2 regions of the Cupriavidus sp. 22TCCZM04-2 genome follow, and region 2 is predicted to be linked to the other one. Evidence: predicted binding sites of a transcription regulator. Region 2 holds the regulator's gene; the other holds the start of a gene.
What was found. Region 2 encodes LexA, which represses DNA repair genes until DNA is damaged. Its sites were predicted from a motif close to ACTGTATNNNNATACAGT; they were not measured.

Region 1: the regulator LexA is predicted to act here: its motif matches at 1,932-1,949, upstream of AC3FKG_RS22440 (CppA family protein).

What each region holds. Positions count from the first base shown of each region.
Region 1 covers NZ_JBYOJS010000017.1:35,273-38,676, forward strand. The annotation lists gene AC3FKG_RS22430 (EamA family transporter) at 1-603, opposite strand, end outside; gene AC3FKG_RS22435 (2-hydroxy-3-oxopropionate reductase) at 626-1,522, opposite strand; gene AC3FKG_RS22440 (CppA family protein) at 1,624-1,899, opposite strand; gene AC3FKG_RS22445 (acetate--CoA ligase family protein) at 2,011-3,404, opposite strand, start outside.
Region 2 covers NZ_JBYOJS010000009.1:227,657-231,060, forward strand. The annotation lists gene rpsF (30S ribosomal protein S6) at 1-354, opposite strand, end outside; gene AC3FKG_RS15955 (asparaginase) at 456-1,454, opposite strand; gene lexA (transcriptional repressor LexA) at 1,651-2,307, shown strand; gene AC3FKG_RS15965 (hypothetical protein) at 2,413-2,583, shown strand; gene AC3FKG_RS15970 (hypothetical protein) at 2,646-2,852, opposite strand; gene AC3FKG_RS15975 (hypothetical protein) at 2,968-3,144, opposite strand; gene AC3FKG_RS15980 (DUF2188 domain-containing protein) at 3,345-3,404, shown strand, end outside.

The DNA of each region.
Region 1 (3,404 bases), on a different contig from region 2:
GCCATCCAGGCTGCGCTGCGCGTGCATCAGCAACGCCAGCGCAAGCGCCGGCGGCACGGCGCGCACGAAATTGCCGGCGGTGGTGGCAATGGCATCCGCCGCGCCGCGCCCGCGCAGCGAATAGATGCCCCAGGCGATGCCGGCCACGATCATCAGCAGCGAAGAGCCCGGCGGCGGTGCGGCCAGCCCTGGCAGCACCAGCCATGCCAACCCCCCCAGCGCCAGGGCCAGTCCCAGCCATTGCCCCGCGCGCAGCCGTTCGCCGACATAGAGCCCGTAGCCGGTCATGGTCGCCTGCACGGCCCCGAACAGCAGCAAGGCGCCAGTCCCCGCGGAAAGGTGCAGGTACGCGTAAGAGAATGCCGCCGCGTAGGCGAACAGCGCCAGCGCCGATGGCCAGTTGCCGCCGCCGGACAGCCGGCCCGGGCCATGGCGGAATAGCAGGATCAGCCACAACGCTGCCGCTGCGCTGACGACCCGGACCAGCGTGAAGCTGGCCGCGTCGATGGCCGTGCCCTTGAGCGCCAGCCGGCACAGGATCGAATTGCCGGCAAAAGCCAGCATGGTCACGGCCGTCAGCAGGGCGACGCGGCCCTGCGGCATGGCGGGCGCCGCGGCGACCGGCTTAGCCTGCATGCGCGTCGTCCAGCGAGAACGAGGCGAGGTGTTCGATCGCCCGCACCAGCGCGGCATGGTCCCAGCCCGCGCCGCCCATGCCGACGCAGACATTGAACAGCTGCTGGCAAGAGGCCGTGGACGGCAGCCCGACGCCCAGCGTGCGCGCCGTGGACAGCGCAAGCGCCAGGTCCTTCTGGTGCAAGGCGATGCGGAAGCCCGGCTCGAACTTGCGCTGCAGCATGCGTTCGCCGTGGACTTCCAGGATGCGCGAACTGGCGAAGCCGCCCATCAGCGCTTCACGCACGCGCGCCGGGTCGGCGCCGGCGCGCGCTGCCAGCACGAGCGCTTCGCTGACAGCCTCGATAGTCAGCGCGACGATGACCTGGTTCGCAACCTTCGCTACCTGGCCGTCGCCCGCCTCGCCAACCCGCGTGATGTTCTTGCCCATAAGCTGCAGCAGCGGCAGCACGCGGTCGAAGGCGTGCTGCCGCCCGCCCGCCATGATCGACAGCGTGGCGGCACGCGCGCCCACCTCGCCGCCCGATACCGGAGCATCGACATAGTCGGCGCCGAGCGCTTCGACCTTCCTCGCAAATTCGCGCGTGGCAATGGGCGAGATCGAACTCATGTCGACCACCGTCGCACCGCGGGACAGGCCGGCAGCCACGCCGTTCTGCCCGAACAGCACGCGTTCCACGTCGGGCGTGTCGGGCAGCATCAGGATCACGACTTCAGACTGGCGCGCGACGTCGGTGCCATTGGCGCAGGCGTGCATGCCCGCATCCTGCAGCGCCTGCGGCACGCCGCTGCGGCTGTGCGCGAACACGGTGTGGCTGCCTTGCAGCAGGTGCTGCGCCATGGGAGTGCCCATCACGCCCAGGCCGATAAAGCCGATCTTGCTCATGTTCTTGTCCGGTGGGTTGCCATGGCCCGGCTGCGCGGCCCGCGCCGCATGCAGCGTCGTGATTGATCATAGTCACTGCAGAGCCACCACAAACAGCCGGATCAGCGGGCGGCGCCAGCCGGTGCCGCAAGGATGGCGCGAATGCGCGCCAGGTACTGGTCGCCGACCGCGCGGTGCGTGCGCGCCGCTTCCTGGGCGAACTCCCGGCGCGAGGGCGGCCGGATGCCGAGGCTGCGGCAGATGGTGGACAGATAAGGCTTGCGGGCGCCTGCCAGCCGGCCCGCCGCGGACTGGAGCGCGGCATCGCCGATGCGCGCGCGCAGCCACGCCAGCACTTGACGGTCATAGTCGTTCTGGACGCGGATCAGATGTTCCATGGGGCCTCCTCATACTGTTCATCCATACAGGTACTGTAAATATATACAGTAATCCGATGGAGGCAAGGAGAATGTTCGGATGCCGCCTGGGAACGCCGGATCCACAGATCCTTAAAGTGCGGAGGGTTCCACCTCGATCAACGCGTCCACGACCACCACGCCATCGGCGTTCACCATCACCGGATTGAGGTCAACCGACCGGATCGCGCCGCCAGCCTTTTGAACCAGCTCTCCGACCTGCACTGCCAACCGGCACAGCGCGGCGATATCCACCGCCGGTTCGCCGCGCACGCCGTGCAGCAGCGGCGCGGTGCGCAGCGTAGCCAGCGCCCGGGCCACGTCCGCCTGCTGGCAGGGCGCGAGCAGCACGGCGGTGTCGCGCAGCACCTCGACGTACTTGCCGCCGTCGCCCACCACCAGCACCGCGCCGAATACCGGGTCCCAGTGCGCGCCGATCATGCATTCGCGCTGGCCGCGCGACATGCGCGCGACCACCACGCCCTCGCAGGTGGCGCCCATGGCCTGCAGCGTGCGAGTCTGGGCCGTGAAGGCGCTGGCCACCGATTCCGGGTCGTTGCAGTGCAGGGCCACCAGCCCGTGCTCGCTCTTGTGCGGCACCTGCGGGGAACTGGCCTTGACCGCCACCGGGCCGCCGATGCGTTGCCAGGCCGCGACCGCGGCATCCACGTCGTGGCAGACGTAGTGTTCGACCACCGGCATGCCGGCGGCTGCCAGCCGGGCGAGGCTGCCGGCCTCGCTCAGCGTCCCGCCGGCTCCGGCGCTTGCCTGCCGCGCGGGAACCGCCGGCAGCCGGGGCTCGCCCTCGGCGGCGATCTGGCGCAGGCGCTGCTGGTGCGATACCAGTTGCGAGAAGGCGGCTAGCGCTTCGGTGGTGTTGGCGTAGGTCGGCAAGCCGGCTTCGCGGAAGACATCGGCCACGGGCTGCTGCCAGACCGCGACTGCGATGGGCTTGCCGGCGGTGTCGGCAAACGCGGCGGCGTCGCGTGCAAAGCGCGGCACATCGTAGCCCATGCCGGAGACGGGAATGTCGAGCAGGAACAGGTCGGCAGCTGGATCGCTTGCCACCACGGGCAGCACTTCGCCGAACAGTGCGCTGTTGGAGAGCAGCGCCGCAGTGACATCGACCGGGTTTGTGGTCGTGGCAAAGCCGGGCAGGCGTTGGGCGAGCGCGGCCCGCGTGGCCTCGGACAGCGGCGCGAGCGTCAGTCCGAAAGTCTGTGCCGCGTCGGCGGCCATGACGCAGCTCGCGCCCGAGTTGCTCACCACCACCAGCCGTTGCCCGCCGGTATCCCAGCCACGCAGGTACAGCGGCGCGCAGCGCGCCAGTGCGTGCGCATCATTCACGCGCCAGATGCCGTGGCGGTCCAGGAAGGCGTCGACCGCGCGGTCTTCGTTGGCGATGGCGCCCGTGTGCGACGCCGCGGCGCGCTGGCCGTCCCGCGAGCGGCCGGCCTTGACCGCCACGATGGGCACGTTGCGGGCCC
Region 2 (3,404 bases):
GGTCGTTTGCGCGGCCTTGCGGGCTTCTTCGCGCTGCACTTCCTTCATCATCGGCGAAGGAGCGGTTTCGGCCTTCTTGGTCTGCACGATCAGATGGCGCAGCACGGCGTCATTGAACTTGAAGGCGTGTTCCAGCTCGACCAGGGTATCCTTGCCGCACTCGATGTTGACGCAAACGTAGTGAGCCTTTGCCAGCTTCTGGATCATGTAAGCCATCTGGCGACGGCCCCAGTCTTCCACGCGGTGAATCTGGCCGCCTTGCGACGTCACGAGCGACTTGTAACGCTCGATCATGGCCGGCACTTGCTCGCTCTGGTCCGGGTGGACGATGAATACGATTTCGTAATGACGCATTGACGCTCCTTTTGGATAAGCCACCCGGGCGTCACGTCCGGTGCGGCAAGGTTGAATAGCCTTAAAGTATAGCCCGGCTATTGACAATCACGCAACCGCAATCACGCCGAGGCGAACAGCGCCTGGAGCCGGTCCGGCGCCGCCGCCAGCCCCGGTTCTTGCGCAAGCGCCACCAGCAACAGCACCCTTGCCTTATAGGGGTTCAGGTCCGCGGCGGAGACAAACAGGCCGGCATCGGGGTCCGTAACTGGCGGAATCGACACATGACCGGCCCCGGTCCGCGAACTCCGCACCACGGCAACACCGGCCGCGGCGGCGTCCCTGAGCGCCGCGATCAGCGTCTCATGCACCGAACCGTTGCCCGCCGCCGCAACGACCAGGCCGCGTACGCCGGCAGCCACCATTGCGTCCACCGCGATGCGCCCCGGCTGCGTATAGCTCGCGACGATCTCGACCTCGGGCCACCGGGCCGGCACGGGAAAGACCGCCGCAACGGACTGCGTGGGCGTGCGCGGCAGCCGCACCAGCTCGTCCTGCACGAAACCCAGCGGACCGCCCTGCGGCGACGCAAAGGCATCCACCGCCGAGGTATGCGCCTTGGTCACGTCGCGCGCCGCATGGATCTGCTGGTTCAGCACCACCAGGACCCCCTTGCCGCGCGCAGCCGGATGGCCGGCGACGCGCACCGCATCTAGCAGATTGAGCGGACCGTCCGCCGACAACGACGTCGACGGACGCATTGCGGCGGTCAGTACCACGGGCACCGGACAGGCCTGGGTCAAGTGCAGGAACATCGCAGTCTCTTCGAGCGTGTCCGTGCCATGTGTAATGACGATGCCGGCCACGTCCGGCTCGGCCGACCAATGCTGAATACGCGCGGCCAGCGTCGGCCAAAGCGAGAACACCATGTCCTTGCTATCGATCTGCGCCACCTGCTCGGCTTCAATCCGCGCCATAGACTGCAACGCCGGCACGGCCGCCAGCAACGTCGACACGGGCACCGTCGCGGCCTGGTAGCGCGCGCTGCTGGCCGGATTGGTCGAGGCGCCGGCAATGGTGCCGCCAGTGGCCAGAACCACGATGCGGGGAAGCTGGGACATGGTGGGGGGATACAGGGAGCTGAAGTCCGGCGATTGTACCTGCGGCATGCGGGCAAACCGGATGTCGAGCAGACGCTTCTGAAATTCTGCTTGCGCTTGCGCCGATACTGTATAAAATCACAGCATACTGTTTAAACATACAGTGCTCACCCGGCTGGCGGACAAATAGCACCGGGGCACTTATCGGAACGCTTCCATGGCGACCCTGACACCCCGGCAGCAGCAAATTTTCGACCTGATCCGCAATACGATCCGCGGCACGGGTTTCCCGCCCACGCGCGCCGAGATCGCCGCGGAGTTTGGCTTCTCATCGCCCAATGCCGCGGAAGAACATCTGCGAGCGCTGGCGCGCAAGGGCGTGATCGAACTGACGCCGGGCGCGTCGCGCGGCATCCGCCTGAAGGTGGCGCGCAGCGATTCGGAAACCCCCGACCAGTTTTCCCTGCCGATGTCCGGGGTCATGCAGCTGACGCTGCCGCTGGTGGGCCGCGTGGCCGCCGGCAGCCCGATCCTGGCCGCCGAGCATATCGACCGGCAGTACCAGGTCGATGCCTCGGTCTTCGACGAACGCCCCGACTACCTGCTGCGCGTGCGCGGCCTGAGCATGCGCGACGCCGGCATCCTCGACGGCGACCTGCTGGCCGTGCGCAAGGCCAGCGAGGCGCCCAACGGCAAGATCGTCGTGGCGCGCCTGGGCGACGACGTCACCGTCAAGCGCCTGCAGCGCCGTGACGGCGCCATCGAGCTGATCGCGGAAAACCCCGACTTCCCGAACATCATGGTCGGGCCCGGACGCGAAGAGTTCTCGCTCGAAGGCATTGCCGTCGGGCTGATCCGCTCCTCGGGCTTCTGACCAGCGCGGCCAGCCGCGCGCTGGCCGCCGCCCTCCTCCTTGCAGTGCCGACGCCGCCCGCCTGACGGGTGTTGACCCCGCTTTTGCCAATCGAGAGGTGTAGCCATGCCGCAAACCAACCACATCGCCGCACGCCAGCCCGTCAAGCCCGTGCCGTTCCGGCAATCGAAGGGGGTTCGCATCTATCAGGGCGCGCAGCGCCGTACCATGGTTGGCAGCATGGCGGCGATCTGCCGGATGCTGGAACTGGCCGAGCCGACCAAGCTCCTGGCCTGAGGCTTGCCGATGGGCGGGGCCGGCCGGAGTGAAATGCAGCGGTAATGCCGCCCTGACGGCGGCTAGTCGTTGGCGTCGCCGGAGATATGGTCGATCTCATGCCTCGCAGCCGCGTAGGCCGCCTCGATGGCACTGTCTTCCGTTGCCGCGAGCGCGCCGGCGTTATGTCGATGTCCGTGTCCACGGATGACAAACGACCAGTCCCATTGACCGTCGGGCGCCTTGATTGGCTGAATCGAGATTTCCCGGCTCTTGTATCGATATTCCATGGCAGCCTCCCGGTGTCCGGGGCATCGTAGCATGAAGGTCCTGACCATCCGAAGCCAGTTGCTTCCCGCTCGGCGGGGGCGGAACAGGGTCGTGCCGAGCCGGCGGCCGCACTCTTCAGACCGGCAGCTGCTGTGTCGTTGCCTTCTTACCCAGGATAGCCATTGCGATCAGCCCGAGGGATGGCGTGAAGATCATCGAAAAGGTCAGCCAGACCGCAACGGAGCGGCCCAGAATGTGGGCCAGCAGACCAATCCCGAAAGAACAAAGCAGCCAGATAGCCAGGGCAAGCATGATGATGTGGAGAACGAGTTCGTTACCACGCCAGTATGGAAAACCGGTGCAAATCCATTTGACTCCAGGTGACATCCGCTTGGCGAATCGGGACAGTCGGTATAAACCCCATCCGCCTGCGGTCGCCTTGTCGGACAGCGACTGATACCGGCGCGGTGTTCCCAGGCCGACACTATCTGCACAGACTCCAGGAGACAGCCATGGCCAACAAGAATATCCACGTCGTGCCGACCTACAATGGCTGGGCCGTACAGCTCGAA